Regions from separate parts of the Brevundimonas sp. FV1ye4L genome, predicted to be linked through region 2. Evidence: riboswitches for the same ligand, from Rfam matches in the RefSeq annotation. Region 2 holds a riboswitch; the other holds the start of a gene.
What was found. Region 2 has a riboswitch for glycine ahead of gcvT (glycine cleavage system aminomethyltransferase GcvT). Riboswitches for the same ligand answer to the same signal wherever they lie in the genome.
Positions count from the first base shown of each region.

Region 1: linked by a shared signal. The riboswitch ahead of ACW17X_RS00175 (TonB-dependent receptor domain-containing protein) and the one ahead of gcvT (glycine cleavage system aminomethyltransferase GcvT) in region 2 are both predicted to bind glycine.

Region 1 is NZ_CM178734.1:37,797-52,358, reverse strand. Features, by position in the region: gene ACW17X_RS00215 (FecR family protein) at 1-656, opposite strand, end outside; gene ACW17X_RS00210 (RNA polymerase sigma factor) at 653-1,210, opposite strand; gene ACW17X_RS00205 (LysR family transcriptional regulator) at 1,520-2,416, opposite strand; gene ACW17X_RS00200 (MFS transporter) at 2,529-3,719, shown strand; gene ACW17X_RS00195 (alpha/beta hydrolase) at 3,741-4,835, shown strand; gene ACW17X_RS00190 (cupin domain-containing protein) at 4,832-5,158, shown strand; gene ACW17X_RS00185 (amidohydrolase family protein) at 5,240-6,235, opposite strand; gene ACW17X_RS00180 (S9 family peptidase) at 6,266-8,206, opposite strand; gene ACW17X_RS00175 (TonB-dependent receptor domain-containing protein) at 8,301-10,988, opposite strand; glycine riboswitch at 11,163-11,250, opposite strand; gene ACW17X_RS00170 (ABC transporter substrate-binding protein) at 11,459-12,517, opposite strand; gene ACW17X_RS00165 (response regulator transcription factor) at 12,606-13,268, shown strand; gene ACW17X_RS00160 (sensor histidine kinase) at 13,265-14,562, shown strand, end outside.
Region 2 is NZ_CM178734.1:228,776-243,337, forward strand. Features, by position in the region: gene ACW17X_RS01055 (polyprenyl synthetase family protein) at 1-229, shown strand, start outside; gene ACW17X_RS01060 (squalene/phytoene synthase family protein) at 219-884, shown strand; gene gcvPB (aminomethyl-transferring glycine dehydrogenase subunit GcvPB) at 997-2,565, opposite strand; gene gcvPA (aminomethyl-transferring glycine dehydrogenase subunit GcvPA) at 2,578-3,924, opposite strand; gene gcvH (glycine cleavage system protein GcvH) at 3,991-4,356, opposite strand; gene gcvT (glycine cleavage system aminomethyltransferase GcvT) at 4,367-5,482, opposite strand; glycine riboswitch at 5,538-5,617, opposite strand; glycine riboswitch at 5,622-5,718, opposite strand; gene ACW17X_RS01085 (autotransporter domain-containing protein) at 6,106-7,911, shown strand; gene ACW17X_RS01090 (GGDEF domain-containing protein) at 7,934-8,497, opposite strand; gene purE (5-(carboxyamino)imidazole ribonucleotide mutase) at 8,679-9,170, shown strand; gene ACW17X_RS01100 (5-(carboxyamino)imidazole ribonucleotide synthase) at 9,171-10,253, shown strand; gene ACW17X_RS01105 (COQ9 family protein) at 10,394-11,041, opposite strand; gene rpsU (30S ribosomal protein S21) at 11,242-11,496, shown strand; gene ACW17X_RS01115 (Do family serine endopeptidase) at 11,649-13,052, shown strand; gene ACW17X_RS01120 (hypothetical protein) at 13,093-13,299, shown strand; gene ACW17X_RS01125 (VOC family protein) at 13,307-13,729, opposite strand; gene ACW17X_RS01130 (replication-associated recombination protein A) at 13,800-14,562, shown strand, end outside.

The DNA.
Region 1 (14,562 bases), 190 kb from region 2:
TCGTCGCTGACGAAGACCTGTTCGCCGGCGGAGACCCTGCGACGGGCGCTAGCGCCCGATTTGCCGGTCCAGACCTCGACCACCCCTTCAGTCACCATGACCTCGGCGCCCACGGCCTTGCGCCGCACGGCGAAGGCGGTTCCGACCGCCTGAATACGAACGGGCCCTGCGGCGACGACGAAGGGGCGGGTCCGATCCTTGGCGACCTGGAACCAGGCCTCTCCACGATCCAGCTTCACCCTGCGCACGGACGTCTCGAAGGCCACTTCGACGGTCGTATCCGTATTGATCGCAGCCATGGAGCCGTCGTCCAGCGGGACGCGGCGAATTTCCCCGACCTGGGTGCGGTACAACTGACGCGACAACAGGGGCGTCAGGACGACGCCCGCGACGCCGGCCGCCGCGAGCCCCAGGCCGCCCAACACTATGCGTCGGTCCAGTTTCGGGCGCGGCGTTCGCGCCTGTGACGTTTCGACCGGCGCCACGAGCAGGCTCAAGGCCGCCCTCGCGCGCCACAAGGCCCCCTGTCGCCGGACATCGCCGCCCAGCCAGTCGTCGAGCGCGGCCTGCTCGCCGACCGTCATCGGCCCGGCGTCCAGCCGTACGGCCCAACGCGCAGCCACCTCTTCAATTTCGGACGGGGTGTCGCGGATCATGCCCGACGCTCTTCGGCGGCGTCTGCCCGCCCCTTGGTTTCGTCCTGAGCCAGGGCGGCGAGCAAAACCTTCAGCCCACGACTGGCTTCGTTCTCCACCACATTCTCGGTCACGCCCAGCCGGGCGGCGATCTCGCGCTGCGAAAGGCCCAGTATCCGCCGCATCTCAAAGATGCGCCGGCTGCGTTCGGGCAAGGTGGCGACGATCTTCATGACGCGTTCGAGTTCCTTGCGTCCCCCGGCGATACGTTCGGGCGACGGCTCGTCCCATTCGATGCGCAAGGCGTCGAGTTCCGTCACGGCGTCGATCCTGACGATCCGCGCCCGACGCATCTGTTCCAACACGATCGAACGCGCAGTCTGGAAGAAATACGCGCGCGGGCTTTCGATCCGCTCCACCTCCTTCAGATTGGCAAGTCGGCAATAGGCTTCCTGAACGACGTCATCGACATCGTTGGATGTGACAAGCGAACGCTTCAGCCAGACGCGAACATCCCGCTCATGAGGCAGCACCTCCTGCGCCAGCCAACGCACCCGCGCCTGCTCAGATTCCACTCCACCCGATGCCAATTCTCTCCCCCTTCAGGAGGACGATGAGTGAAGACGGACTTTCCGTCAAAAACCATGAGGGAAGGTCCAGAGCGTCTCTGCCGACGGCGACTCTGAATCAGGCCTGTCTTAGGCAATCGCACCAAAGAGGGCTGAGCCCGACCTCTCGCAGGTACGCCGCCGTGGATCATCCGGAGAATTACTCAGCTACCGTCGGACGGGCCGCGTAGGCCGGAAACGCGCCAGGCAAGGTCTTTCGCTGATGCCGCAGATGCGCCAGCAGCGGACATTGACGTCTGGCTGGAAAGCAGTCCTTCAGCTCCCTCGATGGCGAAGCGCATCCACCACAATCTGGAAAGCGGCGAGGTTCTGGCGACGGCTGGGATAGTAGAGGAAATAGCCGTCGAACATCGGAGACCAATCGTCTAGGACGAGTTTCAGCGCGCCTGACGAGATCCTGGACGCGACAATGTCCTCCGGCACGTAGGCGATCCCCAGCCCGCTGACCGCCGCGTCGATCATGGCGTAGGAGTTGTTGAAAGTGACCTGGCCGTCGACCCGAACGCGCAGGGCCTGACCGTCCTTCTCGAACTCCCAGGCATAGAGGCTGCCCGCCGACTCGTGGCGCATGTTGATGCACGAGTGGGCCACCAGGTCCTTCGGGTGAGAGGGCCTGCCGCGCTCGGCCAGATAGCCGGGCGAGGCGACGGCGACGAGACGCCAGTCGGGACCGATGCGCACGGCGATCATGTCCTTCTCAACGCTTTCGCCCAGCCGAACGCCGGCGTCGAACCGCTCCTCGACGATATTGCGGAAGGTGCTGTCGAGGATCAGCTCAACCTGGATCTCGGGATAGGCGGCCAGCACCGGCTTCAACTTAGGCCACACAACGCTGTCCAGCGCATGATCGGACAGGGTCAAACGGATGGAGCCCGCCGGCCTGTCCCGCACGCTGGTCAGGCTTTCGATCTCCTGTTCGATCTCGGCCAGGCGCGGCATGATCGTCTGAAGCAGCCGCTCGCCCGCCGCCGTGGGCGCGACGCTGCGGGTCGTGCGGGTCAGCAACCGGATGCCGAGGCGCGTCTCAAGCTGCCGAATGGCATGGCTGAGGGTGGACTGCGCCACGCCGATCCGGGCGGCAGCCTTGGTGAAGCTGCGCTCCTCCGCGACGATCTGGAACCAGGTCAACTGGTTCAGGTCCGGTCCGGCCATGGACGGCTTCCTCGATTAATCGCCTATATCGATTAGTTCATGCCGATCTGCCTGACTAATCGTTTTGATCGCCGGCGCCTAGTTTGTCCCTCGACGAACGAGGGAGACGACCATGCCCGCGGCCACCGCACCGACATCGGAAGCCACGACACCGACCGCCGCTTGGGGTGCGATGATGTCGATGGCGCTGTGCGTGGCGTTGCTGATCGCGTCCGAGTTCATGCCGGTCAGCCTGCTGACACCCATGGCCGAAGGTCTGGGCGCATCGGTTGGACACACCGGCCAGGCCGTCTCAATCAGCGGCTTGTTCGCCGTCGTCGCAAGCCTGGGGGTAAGCACGGTCGCGGGCCAGCTTAACCGAAAATGGGTTCTAGTCGGCCTGACAAGCCTGATGGGCGTGTCGCTGTTGTTGGTCGCTGCAGCGCCGAACTTCGAGGTCCTGATGGCGGGGCGCGCCTTGCTGGGCCTGTGCATCGGCGGCTTCTGGGCGCTGGCGACATCCGTCATCATGCGGCTGGTCCCGGCGGCGGATGTGCCGCGCGCCCTGGCTCTGATGTATGGCGGACAGGCGATCGCCGCCGCCTTCGCTGCGCCGATCGGCAGCTATCTCGGCGGCCTGTTCGGCTGGCGCGAGGTCTTCTGGGCGCTGACGCCGCTCGTGGCCGCCAATCTGGTCTGGCACCTCGTCGCCTTGCCGTCGCTGCCGGCCCGTGGACAGCGGGGGATCGGCGGCATGATCGACCTGCTGCGCCGCCGGTATTTCCTGGTCGGCCTGATCGCTTCGATGCTGTCGTGGGGATCGGCCTTCACCCTCTTCACCTATCTGCGGCCCTTCCTCGAACGGGTCACGGGCGTGGATGTCACCGGCCTGTCGATCCTGCTGCTCGCACTCGGCTGCGCCGGCTTCGTCGGCACCTGGGCCTCTGGCCGTTTCATCAAGGGTGATGTCTCCAGGCTTCTGCGCCTGCCGGCCCTAGTCATGGGCGCGGCCACCGCCGGCCTACTGCTCGTCGGCGCCTGGCCCACTGCGGCGGGTCTCCTCCTGGTCGTCTGGGGCGCGATGAACACCGCCATGTCCGTGATTTGGATGACCTGGATGTCGCAGAACGCCGACGACGCGCCTGAGGCCGCCGGAGGCCTGATGGTCGCCGCCGTCCAGACCTCGATTTTGCTCGGCGCCGTCATTGGCGGCCTCCTGCTGGACCACCTCTCGATCCGCGCCGTCCTGATCGCCAGCGTCGCCCTCGCCGCCATGGCTGTCCTGATCGTCCGCGACGGCCGCGCCCTGCTGAAACCCCGCTGAACACACACCCGGAGCCCCGACATGACCTCGACCTCCCCCAACCTTCAGACCCGAACATCCCCCGCGATGGACCCTAGAGGCCTGATCAAACTGACCGGCGCCGGCATGACCGCCCTGGCCGCCGCGTCGCTCCTCCCCACCTCCGATGCAAAGGCGCAGACCATGACCAATGACTGGGACAAGGTGTTTCCCCGTGACGAGACCGTCGATCATCAGAAGGTCGTCTTCACCAATCGCTTCGGCGTCACCCTGAGCGGCGACCTCTATCGACCCAAGGGCCGGGACGGCGAACGCCTGGCCGCCATCGCCGTCGGTGGTCCATTCGGTGCGGTCAAGGAACAGTCGTCGGGTCTCTATGCCCAGACGATGGCGGCGCGCGGTTTCGTCGCCCTGGCCTTCGATCCGTCCTTCACCGGCGAGAGCGGCGGACAGCCCCGCAACCTCGCCTCGCCCGACATCAATACCGAAGACTTCATGGCGGCGGTCGACTTCCTCGGTCTGCACCCCTCGGTCGATCAAGAGCGGATTGGCGTCATCGGGATCTGCGGATGGGGCGGCATGGCGCTGAACGCCGTCGCGGTCGACAAGCGGGTCAAGGCCGTCGCGACCAGCACCATGTACGACATGAGCCGCGTCATGTCGCGAGGCTACAACGACAGCGTCACCCCTGCGCAGCGGACGCAAACGCTTGAACAAGTGAGCCGTCAGCGCTGGGTCGACGCCCGCAACGGCGTCCCGACCTATGGTCCCAAGGGTAATGTGCTGAGGGGCGGCGAACCCCAGTTCATGGTCGACTACCACGACTTCTACATGACGCCGCGCGGCTACCATGCGCGTGCGGTGAACTCCGGCAACGCCTGGACCGCCACCACCCTGCTCTCGTTCATGAACTTCCCGCTCATGACCTACATCGCGGAGATATCCCCCAGGCCCATTCTGCTGATTCACGGAGAGAACGCCCACTCGCGCTATTTCAGCGAAACGGCCTTTGCGGCGGCGGCCGAACCCAAGGAACTGCTGATCATTCCGGGCGCAAGCCACGTCGATCTCTATGATCGCGTCGATCTGATCCCGTTCGATCGGCTGACCCAATTCTTCCAAGAGCATCTCTCATGATGACTTCGGTTCTCTCAACCACGGCAGCCCTGTTCGGCGGCGAAGCCGCCCCGCAGACGCCAGGAAACGCCCCCTTCATGGATATCACCCGCAAGGCCGACCAGACCACCGTCGAGGGTCCGGCTGAATGGTTCTCGGGACGCGTCACCATCACCAGCCTGTTCCAGCGCGAGGCCCCGTCGCGCGTCAGCGGCGCCATCGTCCACTTCGAGCCCGGAGCCCGCACCGCCTGGCACGTCCATCCGCTAGGCCAGACCCTGATCGTCACCGAGGGCGTCGGGATCAACGAAATATTGTTCCGCCCGACCGCGCAGGAGCCCTAAGTCTCTCAAAAGCTTTTTGTCGGGTGATCGCCAGATCACCCGGCGATGCAGCTTTAAACGGCCTCCCGATGACCGATATCGTCACCTCACGGCAACGTGTCGTTGCCTCAGAGCCGCCGCTTCTTGGGACGAGAGCGGCAACAACCCCATGGCGTCGTTCAGATATTCGTCCAAAGGCCCAGAGAACGGCCAGTCCGAACCCGGCACAAAACGCTCAACGCCGATTCCCCTCATGGCCTCGACCAGTCGCGCCCGGCTTTCCGGCGTTGTCTCAGCATCGAAGACCTGAGCTAGGTCAAAAAAGAGATTCTGCGCCGTGTCAGGCCGTTCCGCCAGAATTTGCCGAAAACCCTCCAATGCGTCCCAGGTGTTCGCGTCCAGCCCGCCCCAGCCGCCGGAATGCGCGATAACGACGGGGATGTTGCGGGCGTGGGGCAGTATCTCTTCGACAAAGATATGGACGTCTCGCGCACCGTAGTCCTCTGTGCGGGTGCGCATGTGGATCATGATGGTCAGTCGGGCGTCGGATGCGGCGTCGAAGACGTCCGCTAGGCGACGGACGTGGGCGGGATTGCGCAGATCGACACCCGAGTTGGTCAGGTGCAACTTCAATCCGTCGGCGAAAGGCTCGTCCCTCCACGCTTCGATCTCAGCCAGAGCATCGGGCGCCACCGGGTTGACCGACACGAAGGCGACCAGTCGCCTTGGATGCGCCGCCGCCGTGGCCACGGTGAAGGCGTTGGCGTCGTGAACCCGCGTTGCGGCGTCGGCCAGGGGGGGAACCATCATCGGGCTTTCAGCCAGATAGGCCGTGGACATCATCCAGGCCGTCTGCACCCCCGCTTCGTCCATATCCGCCAGCAGAGCATCAGCCGTCCGCGGTTCGACGAAGGCCGGGTCGCAGGCGCCGAGCCGTCCCGGACTGCCGCAATAGGCCGGCAAAATCTCGAGAATAGCCGGCGAATGGACGTGGACGTGATGGTCGGTCTGAACCGGGATGCGGGTCTGCGCCATCGCGGGCGCGGCAAGGAGCGTGGCCAAAACCGCGCTCGCCACGACGATGCGTTTGAAAGTCATGGATGGATTTCTGAAAGACGCCGGTCAGGCTCAGCGCGCGGCGTCGCCCAACAACGTCTGTTTCCAGAACAACAGGCTGGTCCAGAAATAGTAGTCCTCGTTCTCCTTCTTGTGGAAACCGTGGCCCTCGTTCTGCGCCAACAGGTGCCAGGCGGTGCCGCCGTTGCTGCGAACCGCGCTGACGATCTGGTCCGCTTCGGACGCCGGCACACGGGGGTCATTGCCGCCTGTGGCGACCAGCAGCGGAATAGTGATCTTGTTCACGCTGGTCAGGGGTGAGATCGCCTGAAGCTGAGCGCGATGGGCCGGATCACGCTCGTCGCCGTATTCCACGCGCCGCAGATCGCGACGATAGGACTGGGTGTTTTCCAGGAAGGTGACGAAGTTGGAGATGGCGACGTAGCAGTTCGCCCCCTTCAGCCGGTCGCTGTAGTGCACCGCCGTAGCGTAGCACATATAGCCGCCGTACGAGACGCCGGTGACGGCGAAGCGCGCGGCGTCCAGGGTCGGATCGACCTCCAGCGCGTCGAGGAAGGCGCCGATGTCCTTGACCGAATTCTCGCGTTGGAACGGGCCGTTGTCCAGATTGACGAACCGCGTGCCGTAACCCGACGACCCCCTCACGTTCGGGAAGAAGAGGGCGACGCCCAGCTCGTTCAGCAGATAGTTCTGAGACCCCAGAAAGTCGGGGCGGGTCTGGCCTTCCGGCCCGCCGTGGATGTCGACGATCAGGGGGCGCTTGCCGGGAAATTTGGTCGCGTCGGGCCGATAGAGGAAGCCGGACACGGTCTCGCCGTCGAAGCTCTTCACCTCGACCAGCTGGGGCTCGATGTTGACGGCGGGGTCCAGGCCGCCGGTCTCGCTGTGGGTCCATTGGGTGACGGCCAGGGTCGTCGGATCGATCGAGAATGCGTCGCCGGACACACGTGCGGACGACAGGCTCAGGCCGATTGCGCCCCAGGGGGCGATGTCGATGGCCGGACCGATGCTGTAGGGGATGACGCCCTGGGGCAGGCCGGTGACGACACGCACGGCGCCCGTGGCGACATCCATGACCTTGAGCCGCGAGACGCCCGCCTCGTTCACCGCATAGGCGACGAAGCTCCCGTCGGGCGCCAGGGCATAGTCGCTGACGTCCCACCGGGTCTCGGGACTGACGGGAACGAAGCCGCCCTGCCCGATCCGCCCCAGACGCAGGAAGTCTGACGCCTTGTTCGACGTCGCCCAGACCGTGCCGTCGGCCGCATACTTGGGATCGACATAGGAGACCTGCTCTGCCGGATCGGTCAGAGGGGTCATGCGGCCGGACGCCAGATCCAGCTCATAGACCACGGCGTTGTTGATCGACATCCGGTTCAGGACGAGGGCCTTCGTCCCGTTCTTGGAGAAGTCGGCGATGTTCCAGCCGCCGCCGGAAACCTGGGCCACCAGACGGTCTGTCGAGGGATTTTCAGGATCGACGACATAGAGGTCCATGTCGGCGCCGTTGCGGCGCGACGAGGCATAGCCGACCCGTTTCCCGTCCGGGCTCCAGGCGCCGAACCAGTTGCGGCTCTTGCCGTCGGTGATGCGGGTCAACCGGCCGCCGGACAGGGTGTAGAGCTGATAGAATTCGTCCCCGCCATTGTCCTTCTGGACCAGCAGGGTCTGGCCGGACGGCGACAGGGCGCCGGCCAGGATCGGCTCCGCCTCGAAACTGATCTGCGTGCGTGCGCCGTCCGGACCGGCGACGACATGAAGCTGGTCCGTCGCGCCGAACCGGGTCTTGATCAGCATCGAACGATCAGCGACGTTCCAGCCCAGGAAGGCGGCCCGGCGCGCCTGGAGATAGGGCTGGGTCGCCGCGACCAGATCGTCAGGCACCGCCGGCAGGCCGTCCGCCACGATGGCGGCCGGCTTGGGCGCTTCAGCCAGGGCCGCAGGGGCGACGCCCAGGGCGAACAATAGGGCCATCGGCAGACGGGTAATCATGGAACAGACCGTGCAGTAATTGGGAGAAGCAAATGGGGGAGATCGCCGGCCCCCTTGGAGGAGCGGGGCCGGCGATCCGGAGCGCGGACCAGAACTAGAAGCGGTACCGCGCGCCAACCGTGACGTACCGACCGATGACGTCGTAGTACGGCGAATAGAGCGACCCGACGGGCGGGTCCTTGTCGAACAGATTGGTCGCGTTGGCGTACAGCTCGACCCCGTTCGCACCGTAGTGTGCCAGGTCGGCCGTCAGCCCCAGATCGACATAGGTGTAGGCGTCGATGTGGTTGTTCGAGATGGCGACGGTGCTGTTGTAATCGCCCGCCGAGATATAGCGGGCCCGCAGGTTCGCGCCGAACACCTCGCCCTTCCAGCCTAGGCTGGCGTTGACGCGCAGCTTGGGCACGCCCAGACCGAAGGAATAGCCCTGGGATTCGACATATTCGATCTCGGTCACGCCGTCGTCGGTGGTCAGGCTGTTCACCCAGGTGCCGACCAGACGCATGGTCACCCGGCCCGTCGCGCCCGGAACCCAGAGATCGGCGTCCGACGCATAGGACGCCTCGGCGTCGATTCCGTCCGTGTGATACTCGGCCAGGTTCACATAGGTGGACAGAGTGCGGGTCAGGTTGCCGGCCGCATCCCGCTCGACCTTGGTGCAGAGATCGAGGTTGCCGTTGTAGCAGCGGTTGACCAGATCCTGGGCTGCAATGGTCGTGATCACGTCGTCGATCTTGATGTCGTAATAGTCGAGCGACAGGTTGAGACCGGGGATGGACGGCGGCGCATAGGTGACGCCGAGGGTCAGGGTGTCCGCCGTCTCGGGACGCAGGTTCGGATTACCGCCGCCGTTGTTCAGCGTGTAGACCAAGGCCCCGTTCTTGGCCGGATCGTTGATGTTGTTCCAGCCGGTCGTGGTGGTGGTGAACAGCTCCGATAGATTGGCCGAGCGGATGTCACGCGACTGGGTCACGCGGCCGCGGAACCCGGGGAAGAACTCGTTGGTGGCGCCGACTTTCCAGGACCAGATCGAGCCCGTGGTGTCGTAGTCCGAGATGCGGGCCGCTGCGTTGAACTGCAGATCGTTTAGGATCGGCAGATCCTTGACGATCGGGACCAGGACTTCGGCGAAGGCCTCCTTGACGCTGAACTCGCCGGACATGGCCGAGAAGCTGAAGGTCTTGAAGGCCTTGGCGGCGTCCAATTCGCCGACGCGCTGATCGGTCTGCTCCTTGCGGGCTTCCAGACCGACGGCGATCGATACGTCGCCGGCCGGCAGGCTGAAAGGCTCGCCGCGCAGGCTGACCCCCGCCACGTCCAGCTTGGTCGTGGTGCGCTGTTGCGGGGTGCCGGTGACATAGTCGATGGCTTCCTGCGTCGGCGAACCCAGGCCGAACAGATTGATCGGGACGCAGCCCGAGTTGGCGTTTGTGAGAGTTACGCGGCAGACCGCCTGCCCCGTGCCGGGATCGATTACGGAATCGACCGCATTGGCGAACTCGGTCTTCAGCAGGAAGCCGGGCGTGTCGATGTTGTTCTCGAACTCGCCGTGGCTGTAATAGACACCCCAGCGCCAGCTGTCGCCGAACTCGCCGTCCACGGCGAGAGTGGCCTGGGTGGTGACGCGCTCGAAATCGATGGTCGAATAGGACAGGTCAGAGTTGAAACGTCCGAAGGTGAAGGAGGTCTGACCGGCGTCCGCCATCTGCTGCTTGATCACGTCGGACAGGAAGGCGTTGTCGATGCTGATCGTCAGGTCGCCGCGGTCATGGTCACCGAACCAGACGTAGTTGTTCCACATCCGCGAGTGACGGACATCGGCCGTGACCCGCAGCTTGTCGCTGATCTCATAGACCGCGCTGGCCAAACCGGTGTAGCGGCGCTGCGGCGTGACCAGGGGGCTGAGGTCGTCGTTCGACGGACCTTCGCCGCCGATCGAGTTCGTACCGCTGACCGTGCCGTAGCCGAAGGCGCGCAGCGTGCCGTCGGAGTTGAACACCTTGCCGGCGTTGACGCCTGACATGATCAGGCCGCCATAGGCGGCGTTGGCGAAGCCGACGTCGGGCGTAATCGCACCGTTGACCGTGGCCCACCGGCCGATGTTCGGGCGCGAGGTCTTCGGGATGACGCCTTCGTTGTCGAGATACTCGCCGCCGATGACGAAGTGACCGCGACCGTCGGCGAAGTCCGTGCCCCAGGCGCCTTCGAACCGTTCCTGTTCGGCGTCGTCATACGAGGAGATGCCGTATTCGGCCCCCAGCTTGCCGCCGGTGAAATACCGGTCGATGCCGATGTTGACGACGCCGGCCACGGCCCCCGATCCCCAGGCTGCGGAGGCGCCGCCGGTGACCACGTCGACGCTCTTGACCAAGACCGACGGCACGGCGTTCAGGTCGTTCTCGCTGGAGACGCGGCGCCCATCGATCAGGACCAGGGTCCGGTTGATGCCCAGACCGCGAAGATCGACCGGTGCGTTGCCGGCGCCGGTGTTGGTGCCGGTCGTCTGGGCCGAGGTGGTGGCGCGAAACTGCGGCATGTCGTTGAGCGCGGCGGCGATATTGGGACGGGCCCCGACCGACAGATCCTCGGCGGACAGGTGGATGGTCGGCGTCGGCGCCTCGAAGCCGGCGCGGTCGATGCGCGAGGCCGTGACGACGATTTCACCAACGGAAGAGTCGGCGTCCGCAGAGCCTTCTGCTTCCTGGGCGTGAACCGAAGTGGCGCAGGCCAATAGCGCAATAGCGCTGCAATAATGGGTCAGGTGACGGTTAAGACGAGACAAAGCGAGATTCCTCATGGCGACGACGCCCCTCCCCAGGGATGCCCAATGCGACTGACGCTCTCCGGCGTCCGTTCGCCCCCGCTGTCATTGGGCCTGAGAGTTTCGGGCCGTCGCCGACCCTTTCTCCTTCGGCGAGGCCGCATCCCCCGGATCCGGCCTTCTCTCCAGCGTTCCTTCAGCAAGACGGTCCGTTTGCCTGAGCGTTTCCGGGGCGGTTGCGCCTTCGGCGTCGGCTGGAGCCGATCTCTCCCGCCTTGCTGAAGCCGAGTAAGATCGACCCTCTCGTTTGTGTCAAATACGCTGGTTGTGCAATTTTATTGCCCAAATAGGCGCAATATTCGCCTATCGTTGCTATGCACGCGTAGATCCCATTGGCCAGATCCGCCGCCCGCTTCGCGGCGCCGGCCGCCATGACGGCGTCGTGACAGGAAGTCGGGATTCGGATCTTTTGGAGTTATCCACAGGAACGATCACGGCGCGGCCGGATCTGAAGGCGCCCTGACGCCGTCCCGCATCGCTTCGCCCCATCGGGTAAGCAAGGTCGCGCGGCGCGCTTGATCCAGATTGGCCAGCAGGGCCGGCCCCACCCGGACAGGTCGAACACCCGGCGCGGCGGGACGCATGGGCGCATACACATCGTCGCGGACTGGTCGAACCCCCAGGGCGCCGATCACCCGCTGCCCTTCTCTGGACAGAAGGAAATCCAGAAACAGCCTCGCCGCATTCGGATGGGCGGCGTTGCGCGGGATGAAGGCCACGCGCGAAACCGACAGGTGATAATCGTCCGGCGTGATCAGTCCGATCTCTGGCGCGCGCGCCGCCCAGGACGCACCGTAGGACTGGTTCATATTATAGGCGAACGCCATCCGCCCATCGGCGATCTGGCCCATCATTCTCTGCCCCGAAGTGTCCAGCCGCGGACGTTGGGCGCCCAGCGCCTCCATCAACGGCCAGGCGTCAGGATAGATCTGCACGTCCGCCGACAACTGCATGAGAGCGACGCCGCTCCGTTCGGCGTCATAGAGGGTCACACGACCGTCAAACACCTCTGGCCGGCTTTTCAGCAGCCGGAGCAGATCCGCATGACTGCGGGGCGCCAGATCGGGCGCGAGCCGGTTTCGATTATAGGCGAACACGATCGGCTCCGCCGTCAATCCATAGCCTTGATCACGCCATACCGACCCGTCGGGCATGGCCGCGCGGTGCGGCGATCTATAGGCTTGGGCATAGCCGTCGTTGATCAGCTTGACCTGCACGTCCATCGCCGTGCTCCAGACCAGATCCGGGCCATCCAACCCGCTGTCCGCAAGCCGCCGCACCTCCTCGGCGATCCGAGTGGAGTTTATGTCCTCAAGACGCACCCGGATCTCGGGCCAGCGACGACGAAAGGCCTCCAACACAGGGCCCATCAGGCTTGTGTTGGTCAGGATGTGCAGCGCCTCTTCTCGCCGCGCCAGCCAGCGCACCCGCGGCGCCGTCCCCGCGCCTTCCGGTTCCGGCGAACAGGCGGCGGCGCTTAACCCGGCCAAGCCGAGAAGCAGATGTCGTCGATCCGTTTTCACCGCTCCGGCTTTCTGGTTATGTGTCACGCATGATCCGTCGCCCCCTCTCGTCGCCATGAGAATACTCGTCGTCGAAGATGACAAGGCGTTGCGGCATTCGCTCGAAGCCAGTCTTCACGATGCGGGTTTCGACGCAAGGTGCGTCGAAAGCGGCGAACAGGCCCTGCAGCTCGAGAGCGCTGAGGTTTTCGACGCCGCCATCCTGGACATCGGCCTTCCCGACATCGACGGCTTCGAAGTGTTGAGGACCCTGAGGCTTCGGGGATCATCAACGCCGGTGCTGATGCTGACCGCGCGCGATGGCCTCGGCGACCGGGTTGCGGGCCTGGACCTTGGGGCCGACGACTATCTGATCAAGCCGTTCGCCCCGTCCGAGTTGGTCGCCCGTCTGCGCGCCATCGTGCGTCGACGCCAGGGGCAGGCGGCCGGCGCCGTGGTGATCGGAACCCTTTTCTGCGACTGGCGCACCGGCCGCGCCCACGTCAACGAGCGCGACCTCGCCCTGCGTCCCCGCGAATGGGCGGCGCTGCGTGTTCTCGCGTCCCGGCCAGGACAGGTGGTGGACCGCGACCTGCTGGCCGCCGAGGTCTTTCCGCAGGACGAGGCGCCCTCGCTCAATGCGCTGGAAATCCATGTCGGCCGGTTGCGGCGCAAGCTTCAGCCTGACGGCCCCGCCGTGACCAACATCCGTGGCCGCGGATATCGTCTCGACCCATGAGCCGCGCGCCGCCTGCTCGTTCCCACAGCCTGGTCAAACGCCTGTTGATTGCACAGGTGGTTCCACTGGCGATCTTCGCCACTGTCGTCCTGGCGGTCGGCGCCTGGACGGCCCAGCGGGTGGTGGCGAACAATGCTGACCGCCTTCTGGCGGGCGCACTTCAGACCATCCGCGAGACGGTGTCGGTCGCCGACGGCCGTATCACCGTGGACGTCGCGCCCTGGGCCCTAGCGCTGCTGGACGGCCCCGAACGCGACGCCGTCTTCTACAGCGTCCGCGAAGGCGACCGGCTGGTCACCGGCTACGCCGAACTGCCGAACCTTCCTCAGGCCCAGGCGGACCAACCCGTCTTTTCAGACCTGTCCGTCAGAGGGGTTTCGGTGCGCATGGCGCAACAGACCCTCATCATCCCCGGTCGTGACGCCCCCGTGCGCGTCTCGGTCGCCCAGAGCTTGGATTCTCGCCGAGCCAGCCTGCGCGAGCTTTACCGCAGCATGCTGCTTCTCCCCGCCCTGCTGGTGGTGCTCGCCGCACTTCTGGTCTGGCCCGCCCTGCAATGGGGATTGAACTCGCTCAAGCGTCTGATTGACGACCTCACGCGCCGCCCCGGCCCCTCGGCCGACTTTGCACCGGCCAATGTCGATCTGGCGCCCCGCGAGCTCTGGCCGGTTCTGACCGCCTTCAATCATCTTCTGGCGCGGCTGGAGACCTCGACCTCCGGCATTCAGCGGTTCGCCGCCGACGCCTCGCATCAACTGCGCACGCCACTTTCGATCGTGTCCGCCAATCTCGAACTTCTGGCAGGCTCGCCACGAGCCTGGACGCCTCAGGAGAAGCGGCTGATCGCCGACTCTCGCGACGCCGTCAGCGGCATGACGCGCCTCGTCGGACAACTGCTTTCCACGGCCCGCGCCGACGGCGCACGGATCTCGTCCTCCGCCGACCTTGGCCGCGCCGCACGCCGCGCCTGTCAGGCCGCCAAAGAGCGCCGCGGCTTTCCCGACGGCGCCCTGCGCCTCCGCCTGCCGGCCGAGTCAGTTGCGGTTCTCGGCGCCGAAGACCTAATCGCCGAACAGATCCTCAATCTTATCGACAACGCCTTCCACCACGGCGCGCCGCCCGTGATGGTTCATGTGCAAACGACGGGTGCGGTCTGCGTCTGGGATCACGGGCCAGGCGTGGATGAGGCCACGCTTCCCCACCTCACCGACCGCTTCTTCCGCGCCAACTCATCCCAGGCGTCCGGCTCCGGCCTCGGCCTGGCGATCGTTCACACGCTGGCCGAAGCCCAAGG
Region 2 (14,562 bases):
TCGCGAGGACGATTTCTGGGAGCGGACCGTGACCAAGGGCGAACGCACGCCTGAGGATTTCGCCCGCGCCCGCGAACTGGTCGTCGGTTCCGGCGCCATAGGCGCGACCCTGGATCTGGCCGGCGACTATGCCGATCAGGCCAAGGCCGCCCTGTCGGTCCTGCCCGCCACGGACTGGCGCGCGGCCCTGGAAGACCTGGCCGATTTCGCCGTTTCGCGTGCCGCCTGAACCTGTGCATGAACCCGATCCGGCGGCGGTGGCGGGAACCCTGGACGCCCAGGTCCGCGCCGCCGACCTGGACCGCTGGCTCTCTAGCCGCCTGGTCGCCGACGAGCGCGCCCGCGCCGACCTGATCACGCTGTACGCCTTCGAGGCCGAGCTGATGGCCATACCCACGCGGGTGACCCAGCCCCTGCTGGCCGAGATGCGCTACACCTGGTGGGCGGAACAGCTGGACGGGGTCTTCGCCGGGATCGCGCGCAAGGGCCATCCGGTGCTTGAGGCCCTGACCGACCTGGTCGCCCGCTACGCCCTGGACCGCGCCCCCCTCGACGCCCTGATCGAGGCTCACATCGGCCGCGTCCACGGCGAGCCCCACGACCTGGACGCCTTCTACCTGGGGCCGATGCAGACGGCGGTCGATGTGCTGGCCGGACCGGGCCACGCCGACAAGGTGGTCGAGGCGGGGCGGGTGCGGGGGCTTGGACAGGTGGGGCGCGCGGACGAGGCGAGGGCGGGGCGCAAGGCGGCGAACGCGGCGTTGAAGGGCTTGCCCCCAGCGGCGTTTCCGGCTGTGGCCTCGGCGACCTTGATACGTGCGGATGAGCCCGAACCGGTCAAACGCCTCCGCCTCATCTGGGCGACCCTCCGCGGGCGGATTTAGGTCGCCGCCTACGCGCAACACCCCGGATCCATACCCTCGGCCTGGAAGCGGGATACCGCCGCCGGCTTCGGGATTATGGACCTTAGGATGATGGGACTTGTATTCGCCAGCCTTAAGCGGCCTGGTTCGACCCTTCCGGCGCGGACCAGCGCAGGACCGGCGAGCGGGCGGCGCGGGTCTCGTCCAGGCGCTTCAGCGGGGCGTGGAAGGGCGCGCCCTTGAAGCGATCCACGTCGCCGGCTTTCGCGGCCTCGGCCAGCAGGCGCATCGCGTGGATGAAGCGATCCAGCTCGGCCTTGGACTCGGTCTCGGTCGGCTCAATCAGCATGGCCCCGTGGACGACCAGGGGGAAATACATGGTCATCGGGTGGAAGCCCTCGTCGATCATCGCCTTGGCGAAGTCCAGCGTGGTGATGTCCGTGCCCTTCAGCCATTCGTCGTCGAACAAGGCCTCGTGCATGCAGGGGCCGTCGGGGAAGGCCGCCGACATCAGGTCCGACAGTCGGGCCTTGATGTAGTTGGCGTTCAGCACGGCATCCTCGGCCACCTGACGCAGGCCGTCGGCGCCGTGGCTCATCATGTAGGACAGGGCGCGCACATACATGCCCATCTGGCCCTGGAAGGCGCACAGGCGACCAAAGGCCTGAACCGCCTCGTCCTCCTCGCGCTCGATCAGGCGATAACCGTCCTCGTCGTGCACGACCCAGGGCGCCGGGGCGAAGGGCGCCAGGGCCTCCGACAGCACCACCGGACCCGCGCCCGGCCCGCCGCCGCCGTGCGGCGTCGAGAAGGTCTTGTGGAGGTTGATGTGCATCGCATCCACGCCCAGGTCGCCCGGACGAACCCGGCCGACGATGGCGTTGAAGTTGGCCCCGTCGCAGTAGAAGTAGGCGCCCGCTTCGTGCGTCAGCCGGCTGATCTCCAGGATGTCGCGCTCGAACAGGCCGCAGGTATTGGGGTTGGTCACCATGATGGCGGCCACGTCGTCGCCCAGCTTCGACGCCAGGTCGGCCACGTCCACGCGGCCGTCCTCGGTCTGGGCGACCTCGACGACGGTGTAGCCGACGAAGGCGGCGGTGGCCGGGTTGGTGCCGTGGGCGCTGGTGGGCACCAGAACCTTGCGGCGCTTCTCATGCTGGCCCGAGGCCTCGTGCGCTGCGCGGATGGCCATCAGGCCGCACAGCTCGCCGTGCGCGCCCGCCTTGGGCGAAAGGGCGACGGCGGGCATGCCGGTTAGGGTCTTCAGCCAGTGGGCCAGCGTATCCATCAACTCCAGCGCGCCCTGCACCGTCGAGATCGGCTGCAGCGGGTGGATGTCCGAGAAGCCGGGCAGGCGCGCCATCTTCTCGTTCAGACGCGGGTTGTGCTTCATCGTGCACGAGCCCAGCGGATAGATGGCCAGGTCGATGGCGTGGTTCTTCTGGGACAGGCGCACATAGTGGCGCATGGCCTCGGGCTCGGACAGGCCGGGCAGGCCGATCGGATCCTTGCGGACCAGGTCGCCCAGGTCCGAGCCATCGGTCTTGGGCTCAGCCAGATCGACGCCGGTCTTGCCCCAGCCGTCGCCCTCGAAGATCAGGGCTTCGTTCTGCAACAGGCCGCGGCCGCCGGTCAGGGTGGCGGGCTTTGAAGCGACTTCGTTCGGGGCGGTCGGGCGGCCGACAGTGTTCATGGTGCTCATGGTCGTTATCCCTTACGCGCCGAGGACTTTGGAGAGCGACTTGGCGAGGATCTGGATGTCGACATCCAGGGTGGTCTCGGTCGCGGCGACCAGCAGGACGTCGTCCATGCCGGCGTCGGGGGCCAGGCGGCTGTAGGGCACGCCGGCCAGCACATGATGATCGGCTAGGGTAGAGACGACCTCGGCCGCGTTCCTGGGCAGGCGCACCGCGAACTCGTTGAAGAAGCGGTCCGTCAGAATCTCGACGCCGGGAATCGCCGCCAAGGCGTCGCGCGTGGCGACGGCCTTCTCATGGTTCAGCAGGGCCAGTTTACGCAGGCCCGTCTCGCCCAGCAGGCTCATGTGGATGGTGAAGGCCAGGGTGCAGAGGCCGGAATTGGTGCAGATGTTCGACGTCGCCTTGTCGCGGCGGATATGCTGTTCCCGCGTCGACAGGGTCAGGACGAAGCCGCGCTCGCCGTCGGCGTCCACCGTCTCGCCGGTCAGGCGGCCGGGCATCTGGCGGATCAGCTTCTCGCGGGTGGCGAACAGGCCGACATAAGGACCGCCGAAGTTCAGGGCGTTGCCGATCGACTGGCCCTCGGCCGCGACGATGTCGGCGCCCATCTCGCCGGGCGACTTCAGCAGGCCCATGGACACCGCCTCCGTGACCACGACGATCAGCAGGGCGCCGGCGGCGTGGGCGGCCTCGGCGATCTTCGTGACATCAGTTGCGGTGCCGAAGACGTTCGGGGTCTGGACGACGACGCAGGCGGTGTCGGGACCGATCTGGTCGATCACGGCGGCCTCGGCGTCCAAGGCGGGAGCCAGAACTTCCGTCTCAACGCCGACGGCGTGGACCACGGTCTCGGTCGCCTTGACGTAGTGGGGGTGCACCCCGCCCGAGATCACCGCCTTGTTGCGACGGGTCACGCGGGTCGCCATCAGCACGCCCTCGGCCATGGCGGTCGAGCCGTCATAGAGGGAGGCGTTGGCCACCGGCATGCCGGTCAGGTTCGCGACCTGGGTCTGGAATTCGTACAGATACTGCAGGGTCCCCTGGGCGATTTCCGGCTGATAGGGGGTGTAGCTGGTCAGGAACTCGGACCGCTGGATCACGTGATCCACCGTCGCCGGGACATGGTGCTTGTAGGCCCCTGCGCCGCAGAAGAAGGGCACGGCGCCGGCCGTGGCGTTCTTGGCCGCCATGGCGGACAGGGCGCGTTCGACCTCCATCTCGCCGGCCACGCGGGGCAGGTCCACCGGCCCGTCCAGCCGCGCCGCCTCGGGCACGTCCACGAACAGGTCGTCGATCGATTTCGCGCCGATGGCGGCGAGCATCGCCGTGCGGTCGTAGGGCGTCAGGGGGAGATAACGCATGGTCTTGTCCTGGGCCATGAAAGGCCGAAGACCCGCTGACTCTTAATCAGCGGGTCCGATGGGGGCTTAGAGGGTGGCGAGGAAGGCGTCGTAGGCGGCCTGGTCCATCAGGGCGTCCAGCTCCGAGGCGTCCGACACCTTGATCTTGGCGAACCAGCCGTCGGCCTGCGGGGCGGAGTTGACCGTTTCCGGCGCGGTCGACAGGGCGTCGTTGGCCTCGACCACTTCGCCCGAGACGGGGGCGTAGACGTCCGAGGCGGCCTTGACGCTCTCGACCACGGCGAAGCTGGCGCCCTTGGCGACGGTCTTGCCGACCTCAGGCACTTCCACGAACACCACGTCGCCCAGAGCGTCGGCGGCGTGCTTCGAGATGCCCACGGTGGCGATGTCGCCGTCCAGGCTGACCCACTCGTGATCCTTGGTGAACTTCATGATCTGATCCTCAGACGGTCTTCGGTTTGCGGTAATAGCGCTGCGCCACGAAGGGCATGGCGACGACTTCGGCGGCGGCGGACTTGCCGCGCACGATGACCTTCAGGTCCGTGCCCAGGGCCGCAAAGGCCGGCGGCACGAAGCCCATGGCGATGTTCTTGCCCAGGGTGGGGGAGGGGCCGCCCGAGGTGACCTTGCCGACGACATTGCCCTCTGCGTCGGCGATCTCGGCGCCTTCGCGGGCCGGGGCGCCTTCCTTGACGATCAGGCCCACGCGGACGCGTGCGGCCCCATCGGCCAGTTCCTTCAGGATGCGGTCGGCGCCGTTGAAGTCCGCGCGCTCCTTGCGCGACTTGGACAGGGCGAAGGTCAGCGCCCCTTCGACCGGCGAGGTCGTCGGGTCGATGTCATGGCCGTGCAGCGGCAGGCCGGCTTCGAGCCGCAGGCTGTCGCGGGCGCCCAGGCCGATCGGCTTGACGCGGGCGTCTTCCAGGATGGTGTTCCAGACGCGCTCGGCCTGGTCCGCCGGGACCGAGATCTCATAGCCGTCCTCGCCGGTATAGCCCGAACGCGAGACATAGCAGTCGACGCCGAACAGCATCAGCCGGGCGCATTCCATGAAGCCCATTTCCGCCAGGATCGGTTCGTGGGCGGCCATGACCTCGGCGGCCTCCGGCCCCTGGATGGCGATCAAGGCGCGGTCCAGCACCGTTAGCTTGGCGTCGCCTTCGAGGTTCGCCTCCCAGAAGGCGAAATCCTCGTCCTTGTTGCCGGCGTTGACGACGACGAACAGGCCGTCGTGGTCGGGGCGGCCGGCCATCAGGTCGTCGATGATCCCGCCGTCCTTGTTCAGCAGCAGCGAATACTTCTGCTTGCCGGCCTTCAGGATTTCATAGTCGCCGGGCACGAACCGCTCGAACTGGGCGGTGGCGTCGGCGCCGGTGATCTTGCACTGGCCCATGTGAGACACGTCGAACAGGCCGGCGTGTTCGCGGGTCCAGCGGTGCTCGGCCAGGACGCCCTCATACTGAACCGGCATGTCATAGCCGCCGAAGCCCACCATACGGGCCCCCAGGGCGCGGTGCGCGGCGTTCAGGGGCGTGGTCTTCAGGGTTTGGTCGGTCATGGTTCAGACTTTCACGGTCGCGTGTTTTGGCGGAGCTCCGCCGTCGTCGCGCCCCCGCTGTCCTGAAGCCTGAGAGATTCCGGCGGTCAGACCGCCTTGCTCCGTCGGCGCGCCCCTAAGAGCGGCTTTCCAGCGTCCGTATGCTGTCGCGGTCCGTTTGCCTGAGCGTTTCCGGGGCGGTTGCGCCTTCGGCGTCGGCACGCTGAAAGCGCGCCGAACTCTCCCGCGAGAGCGCCCGACCTAAGGCATCGACTCAGGCTCAAAGTCAAGCGCCGTCGGCCCGATCTGGCGCGCATCTACGAGCCGCATGGCCATTCCGAGGACAAGCTGTACCCGGTCGTAGTCTATTTTCACCGTTCAACGCACGAGTTCTTCGGCATGGCCATGGTCATGCCCGACGCTATGGCGGCCCAAACCTTCGCCGCCCACGAACTGAAGCGCGCATTCGATACGGCGATCCTGCCGATTTGACCTTGCTCAAAGCCTAGAAAGACAGGGGTGAGATGTCCCGTACCCGGTACGATTTTAGGGCATGCTTCCCTAGCGGCATCTTGCGCTCGCCGCAGAGTGGCGCATCCTCCCGTGTAACGGTCGCGATACACGACGATCGTGGGAGGAAATAAATGTCACGCTATCTCACCGGCGGCGCCGTCGCCGCCTTGGTCGTCGCCGCCTGCGCCTTTGCGGGCTCGGCCTCGGCCCAGACCTACAACCGACTGGTCGTGTTCGGCGACAGCCTGAGCGACAACGGCAATCTGTATCTCGCGTCCGGCGGCACGCAGCCGCCCAGCCCGCCCTATTTCCAGGGGCGTTTCTCGACGGGTCCGGTGTTTACGGAACTGCTGGGCTTCAACGCGGTCAATTTCACCGGATCCGTCAGCGGCAGCATCAACTACGCCTTCGGGGGCGCCCGCACCGACGCCTCGGTTGGCCCGCCGCCGGGCATGCTGACCCAGTTGGCCGCCTACACCAGCAGGGGCGGGACCTTCGGATCCAATGATCTGGTCAGCGTCCTGGGCGGCGCCAATGACATCTTCCAGGGCCTGCCTGCCGCCGGCGCCTCCGCCAGTCCGGTGGCGGCCATCACTCCTGTGGCGACGACGGCTGCCGCCAACATCAACAGCCTGGTCAACAGCGTCGCCGGGGCGGGAGCGGGGACCGTACTGGTGACCAACCTGCCCAAACTCAGCCTGACTCCGCAGTTCCGCGGCACGGCGGCGGCGCCCCTGGCCGATTATGCGGTGACGACTTTCAACTCGAGCCTGCTGACGGGTTTGAACACGACGGCGGCCGCGCGGCCCGGCAGCAACATCATCCTGATGGACCTGTTCAAGATCGGCGACACCGTGGCCGCCAATCCCGGTCAGTTCGGCATCACCAATGTCACCCAGGCCTGTTTCAACGGGGTGACGGTCTGTTCGAACCCTAACAGCTACTTCTACCTCGACGGGGTGCATCCGACCGCAGCTGGGCACCAGATCATCGCTCGTCTGGCGACCGACTACCTCTATTACGGCGATATTGGTTCTCAGGCGGCCTTGCAGGGCGAAACCGCCTTCCGGCACCGCGAGGACGCCCTGGATGCGGCGAGCGAAGCCCTGTCCGGGCGTGAAGCCTGGGAGGCCGGCGTGGCGGTCACCGCCTCGGCCATGGTCGACAGCGTGGATACGGACGCCCGGGGCGCGGTCACTGAATCGTCCAGCGACGGCTGGGGCGGTCGTATCGCGCTGGAGGCTGGACCGTCGGCGAATTGGCGCTTCGGCATGGCCGGCACGGCGCGCAAGACCGATGTCGAGAGCCAGGCTCTGACGTTCAACGTCGAGAGCTTCGGCCTGGATCTGTATGGCGGCTGGCGCTCAGGCGACCTGTTCGTCAATGCGGCGGTCGGGGTGGCGCGCGACAATATCGACGACATCGAGCGCACCACCAGCCTGGCGCCCATCGTCCACACGGCCGAGACCCGCGCCTTCAGCACGGGCGCTCGACTGCAGGGCGGGATGTGGTTCGACATGGGGGGCGTGGCCCTGTCGCCGCGCGCCGCCGTGACCTGGGCGACCAGCGACGTCGACGGCTATTGGGAGCAGGGCGTCGCCGCCCAGTACCAATATGAGGACCGCGAGATGAAGGCGATCAGCGGCGAGATCGCGCTGCGGGCCGAGGCGGAAATGGGCGGGTTCGGCCTGTTCGCCGAGGGCGGCTATCGCGACGCCCTGGACGACAGTTCGGACCCGGTGCGCGTCGGGATCTACAACAACCCGGCGCAGGTGCTGGAGCGGGAGGTCGAGGATCCCTTCGGCGGCCAGTTCCTGGCCTCGGCCGGGGTCGAAGGCTCGGTGGGACCGGTCAAGGTGACGGTCGCCTATCGTGGCCGGTACGGCGAACACGCCGACAGCCATATGGGCGGCATTCAGTTGCGGCTGCCGTTGTAAGACAAAGGGCGGGGAAGGGGCCTCAGCGCCCCTTCTTGCGCACCCACATGGCGGCGTCGGCCTCGGTCAGCCAGACCTCGGGGTCCGAATGGCCGTCCCAGGCGCGGACGCCGAACGAGCCGCCCAGCGGGGTCTGCTCGCCGTTCCAGACGAAGCCTTCCGTCTTCAAAGCTTCGGCCAGCTGGCGCGCCTTGGCCCGGCCTTCCTCGACGCCGGCGTTCAGCATCAGCAAGGCGAACTCGTCGCCGCCCAGTCGCCCCACGGCGTCTGATTCGCGCAGGTGGCCCAGCATCATCCGCGCTACGGCCACCAGGGCGGCGTCGCCAGCGGCATGGCCCAGCCGGTCGTTGACGCCCTTGAACCCGTCCATGTCGAGGTACAGTAGCACCGCAGGCACATCGTGCCGCTGGCAGTAGGCCATGGTGCGCTGGAGGGCGGCGATGAAGCCGCGGCGATTGAGGGCCGGGGTCAGGACGTCGTGATCCGCCGCCGCCTCGGCCGCAGCGGCGCGCTGCTTCCAGGCGTCCAGCTCGGCGCGCAGGCGCTCGATCTCGGCGGTCAGGTCGTGTTCGGCCACGTCGGTCACGGCGCAGGCAGGCTCCGGCGGCGCGACTCAGTCGGACGCGCGATAGGCAGATGGTAGAGGCTGAACGGCCGAGATTGAAGGCGGGGCCGTACCGAAACCCATCTCAACCTCAGCCTGTTTCGGTTGCGGGCGTCCGCCGCGTGCTGTAACGGGCGGCCTTTCCGCGAGGGGCCTTGAAGATATGGCGACTTCCGCAACGCCGGTGGCGATCATCATGGGCAGTCGTTCGGACTGGCCGACGATGAAGCTGGCCGCCGACAAACTGGATCAATTGGGCGTCGCCTGGACGGCCAAGGTCGTCAGCGCGCACCGCACCCCCCAGCGGCTGGTCGAGTTCTCGACCGGCGCCAAGGCGGCGGGTTTCAAGGTCATCATCGCTGGGGCCGGGGGCGCCGCCCACCTGCCGGGCATGGCCGCCTCGATGACCGAACTGCCGGTGCTGGGCGTGCCGGTTCAGTCCAAGGCCCTGAAGGGCATGGATAGCCTGTTGTCCATCGTGCAGATGCCGGCCGGGGTTCCGGTCGCCACCCTGGCGATCGGCGAGGCGGGCGCCGCCAACGCCGGCATTCTGGCCGCCCAGATCCTGGCCCTGTCGGACGAGGCCCTGGCCGCACGTCTGGCCGCCTTCCGCGCCGCCCAGACGGATTCCGTCGCCGAAACCGTCGAGGACTGAGTGCCCACGCTTCCGCTTCCCCCCGGTTCGACCCTCGGCATTCTCGGCGGAGGCCAACTGGGCCGGATGCTGAGCCAGGCCGCGTCGCGCCTGGGCTTCGACGTGGTGATTCTGGATCCGGAGCCGGACAGCCCGGCGGGCCGGGTCTCGACCGCCCAGATCGTCGCCGCCTATGACGATCCCGAGGCCCTGACGGCTCTGGGTCGGGCGGCCGATGTCGTGACCTTCGAGTTCGAGAACGTGCCCGCCGCCTCCATCGAACGGCTGGCCGAGGCCGGGGCCCTGGTCGCGCCGGGCCCCACGGCCCTGCGCGTGTCGCAGGACCGGGTGGACGAGAAAACCTTCCTGAACGCCGTCGGCGCCCCGACGGTCGCCTTCGCTGTGGTCGATACGCTGGACGATCTGGTCGTCGGCCTGACGGAACTGGGCCTGCCGGCCCTGCTGAAGACGCGTCGCGAAGGCTATGACGGCAAGGGCCAAGTCTGGATCCACACCATCGAGGACGCGCCTGCGGCGCTGGAAAGCCTGGGCGGTCGCCCGGCGATCCTGGAGGCCAAGGCGACCTTCGTGCGCGAGCTGTCGGTCATCGCCGCCCGCGACTGGGACGGGCATATGGCGGTCTATCCCCTGGGGGAGAACCGCCATGAGGGCGGCGTCCTTCGCACCACACTTGCGCCCGCCGCCGTGGACGAAAAGACCCAGGTCCGCGCCCGCGCCATCGCTGAGGCGATCCTGGACGGTCTGGATTATGTGGGCGTCGTGGGCGTCGAGCTGTTCGACCTCGGGGACGACATCCTGCTGGTCAACGAGATCGCGCCCCGCGTCCACAACACCGGCCACTGGACCCAGGACGGCTGCGTCTGCGACCAGTTCGAACAGCATATCCGCGCCGTCGCCGGCTGGCCTCTGGGCCCGACGACGGCCCATGCCCGCGTCGAGATGAAGAACCTGCTGGGCGACGAGGTCGATGAGTGGCGGGCTTTGTCGGCCAAGGCGGATGAGCGTCTGCACCTGTACGGCAAGACCGAGGCCCGGCCAGGCCGCAAGATGGCGCATGTGAACCGGGTGCTGGGGGCGGTCTGAGTTCACCCATTGCCCCGTCATCCTCGGGCTTGACCCGAGGATCAGATGTGGACCTGGCGTTGCGTATCACGTTCGCATAAGCGGCGGATGGCCCGGTCCTCGGTTAAAGCCCGAGGATGGCGGAAAAGGGGGAGTTGGCTTTACTCCCGCGCCCCGTACCGCACGCGACTCAGTACATCCGTCACCTTGCGGAACGGCGCTTCGAAGTCCTTGCCGGCCTTCCACTTCTCGAAGGCCATGACGTTTTCGATGCGGCGGGCGACGAAGGCTTCCGCCGCCTCGCGGCCGTCGAACCAGCGCATCGTCAGGGCGGGGATCAGTATGCCCGACAGGATGGTGCGCTTCGAATAGTGGTTCCAGTCGGTCGATTCGTCGCCGGCCCAGCGCCACAGATGGTCGGCGCTTTCCCAGGCCAGTTTCAGGCCCAGATCGGCATTGACCGGCAGGGCGAGGAAGGCGGCGCAACGGCGCGTGGCCTCCAGGTCAGCGGCGCCGGCCTCCATCCGTTCGGACACGGCGCGGGCGATTCGTTCGCGAATCTTCAAAGACTTGGCGTCGATCGCCGCCAGGGCTTCCAGCGCACGGGCGTCGTGACGGCGCGACAGCAGGGCGGCCAGATCGCGCGCGCCGTTGGGCAGCAGCAGTTCCTCGTCGCCGCGCGACAGGCCGCAGGCCTCGCAGGCTTCGCGGACCAGACGGGCGTTCCAGCCCAGGGCGGGCGCTCGGGCGACGGCCGCGTCCAGCACGGTCTGTTCAGTCCGGTCGGCCCAGTCGTCATTCTGTGTCATGGGTCGATCATACGCCGGTCCGATCGGGGTTTCGAGCCTCGAAGAATGGTTGCGACGAACTGGCCAGGCGATCTGGACAGAAACGGGCGGCTCGTGTACTAGCGCGCCTTCATCCGAGGGCTTGGCTTTCGGACGCTGATTTTATTTGTTCGCCCGTCTCCCTCAACAGGACGCGGCGGGCGGCCAAAGGAGAGTTCAACCTGGTACAGATTTTCGTTCGCGATAATAACGTCGATCAAGCGCTGAAAGCCCTCAAGAAGAAGATGCAACGCGAAGGCAGCTTCCGTGAAATGAAGCGCCACGTGCATTACGAAAAGCCGTCGGAAAAGCGCGCCCGTCAAAAGGCCGAGGCTGTCCGTCGCGCTCGCAAGCTGGCTCGCAAGCGCGCCCAGCGCGAGGGTCTGCTGCCCGCGCCGAAGCCGCGCGTTCCGGGCGCCGGCGCCGGCAGCCGGTAAGTTCTCGCGAACTGAAGAATTCGAGGCCGTCTCCGCAAGGAGGCGGCCTTTTTCTTGGTCTGGCTCTGATCCGTCGTTGCGCCGCACGCCTTGATCCCGCCCGAAAAGCCGGGCGGTATGGGGAGATTGAAGGCTGTGCTTCCCGGATGACAATGACGACTCGCTCGATCGTGCTCGCCGCCGCCCTGGCCCTGTCGGCCTGCGGCAATCCCACCAACTCCAAGGCGCAGGAGGGCGAGTTCGCCCAGCCGACCCGCACGGCCCCCAGTGACGCGGCGGGGATGAAGTCCAGCTTCGCCCCTGTGGTGCGATCGGCCGCTCCGGCGGTGGTCAATATCTCGGCCCGCAGCGTCCAGCGGGTCCAGGCGGATCCCTTCTTCCAGTTCTTCGGCGGCGGCATGCCTCAGGCGCGGGTGGCCGAATCCGTGGGCTCGGGCGTCATCGTGCGATCCGACGGAATCGTGGTGACCAACAACCACGTCATCCAGGGCGCCCAGCAGATCAAGGTCGTGCTGAACGACCGGCGCGAGTTTCCGGCCACCGTCATCCTGGCCGACGAGCGCAGTGACATCGCCGTGCTGAGGCTGGAGAACGTCAGCGACCGCCTGCCGGTCCTGGCCATCGACGATCAGGAGGAGCAGCAGGTCGGCGACCTGGTTCTGGCCATCGGCAATCCCTTCGGGGTGGGCCAGACCGTGACCAACGGCATCATCTCGGCCCTGAACCGGACTGAGACCGGCATTTCCGACAGCGGCTCCTTCATCCAGACCGACGCGGCCATCAACCCCGGCAATTCCGGCGGGGCGCTGGTGGACATGGACGGCGACCTGATCGGCATCAACACCGCCATCTTCTCGCGCTCGGGCTCGTCCGCCGGGGTCGGGTTCGCCGTGCCCGCCGCCATGGTCAAGCGGGTGGTCGATTCGGCTCTGGGCGGGGCCAAGGCGGTGGTCCGACCGTGGCTGGGCGTAAAGGGCGACACCGTCACCGGCGACATCGCCGGCAGCCTGGGCCTGAGCCGGCCGCAGGGGCTGGTGGTCACCGACGTCTATGCGAACGGTCCCGCCGCCCGCGCGGGCATCCGCCAAGGCGACGTCATCACCGCCGTGGACGGCCAGGAGATCAACGACCAGAACGGGCTGAACTACCGCATCGGCTCTCGCAATCCGAACGACCAGGTTCAGGTCGCCATCCTGCGTGACGGTCGGGCCCAGACCCTGACCGCGCGCGTTCAGACCCTGCCGGGCGACGCTGATCCGGATCAAGGCGTGACCATCCAGTCCGGCCCCTTCGCCGGCGCCGAGGTGGTGGCCCTGAATCCCGCCCTGGCCGACCGGCTGGGCGGAGATCCGTTCGCGACGGGCGTGATCGTCACCGGCGTCTCGGGCCGAGGCTACGCCGCCCGCGCCGGCTTCCGCCAGAATGACCTGATCGTCAGCATCAACGGCCGCGCGATCGTCTCGGCGCGCGACGTCGAAGCCGCCGGCGCAGGTCGCGGCCCGTGGGAGATCGTCGTCAACCGTGGCGGGCGTCAGATCAGGGGCGTGCTGAGATAGGGACTGGACACAGTTATCGGTTGTGGAAGATGGTTGGGAAATGGGTGAACCATCTATTTTCGAGCTTTTCATCGCAGCCGTTGGCTTTGCGGTCTTCGTGGTCGCCGCCTGGAGGCTTGCTTCGTGGTTCACAAAGCGGGGGAAGGTGATCCGACCCCTCACGCTGATGGATTCACTCATGACGAAGGCCGAGAAGGCGGCGGCTAAACAGAGGCGCGTCGAAGGGACGCCGGGCAAGCACGATTGATCCCGTATCAGCCCTTCGTCGGTCCGCCGATCGACCAGGTGTGGCCGAAGGGGTCGCGAAGGACGCCGTAGCGGTCGCCCCAGAACTGGTCCGCCATGTCCATCAGCGGCTCAGCGCCGCCGACAGTCATGGCCCTGGTCCACCAGGCGTCCGGGTCGGCGACCCGGAGATGAAGGGTCACCCCGACCGGGCGAATGTCCGCCTGACCCGTGTATTCCGGGAACTCGTCGTTCAGCATCAGGCTGGCGCCGTTCACCTTCAGATGGGCGTGGATCAACCGTTCGCCGTCTTCGGCCAGGCGGCGATCCAGCACCTCGGCGCCGAAGGCGATGATGTAGAAGTCGACGGCGGCCGAGGCCCCGCGCGACGGAATCGTCAGGTGCGGGGTGAGGCCTGAGCTGGGGCCTTGGTTCGGATGGGCGTCGGTCATGATCGATCTCTACAGCGCTGACCGATACTAACGGGTGAAAACCGCTTTAGGCACGACTACATAGGTCGCAATGAGCGATCTTTTCGAAGCCTCCGGCATCTTGCCGCCCGACGCGCCCTTGGCCGACCGTCTGCGCCCGCGCACGCTGGACGAGGTGGTGGGCCAGGACCATCTGCTGGGGCCGGGCGGGCCGATCCGTCGGATGATTGAGGCGGGGCGGCTGGGCTCGATGATCCTGTGGGGGCCGCCCGGCACCGGCAAGACCACCATCGCCCGGCTGCTGGCCCAGGCGGCGGGCTATGAATACCAGTCGATCAGCGCCGTCTTTTCCGGCGTCGCCGATCTGAAGAAGGCGTTCGAGGCGGCGCGGATGCGGCGGGCGGCGGGCCAGAGCACTCTGTTGTTCGTCGACGAGATCCACCGGTTCAACCGCGCCCAGCAGGATGGCTTCCTGCCCTTCGTCGAGGCCGGGGTCGTCACCCTGGTCGGGGCCACGACCGAGAACCCCAGTTTCGAACTGAACGGGGCGTTGCTGTCGCGGTCGCAGGTCTATGTGCTGAAGCGGCTGGACGATGCGGCTCTGGATCAACTGTTGAGCCGCGCCGAGGCCCATATGGAGCGGCCGCTGCCGCTGTCGCCGGAAGCGCGCCAGGCCATGCTGGCCCTGGCCGATGGCGACGGTCGCTATCTGCTGACCATGTCGGAGGTGCTGTTCGACCTGCCCGCCGGCGAAACCCTGGACGTTCAGGGTCTGGCCGGCGTGCTGCAACGCCGCGCGCCCGCCTACGACAAGTCGAGAGAAGAACACTACAACCTCATATCCGCCCTGCATA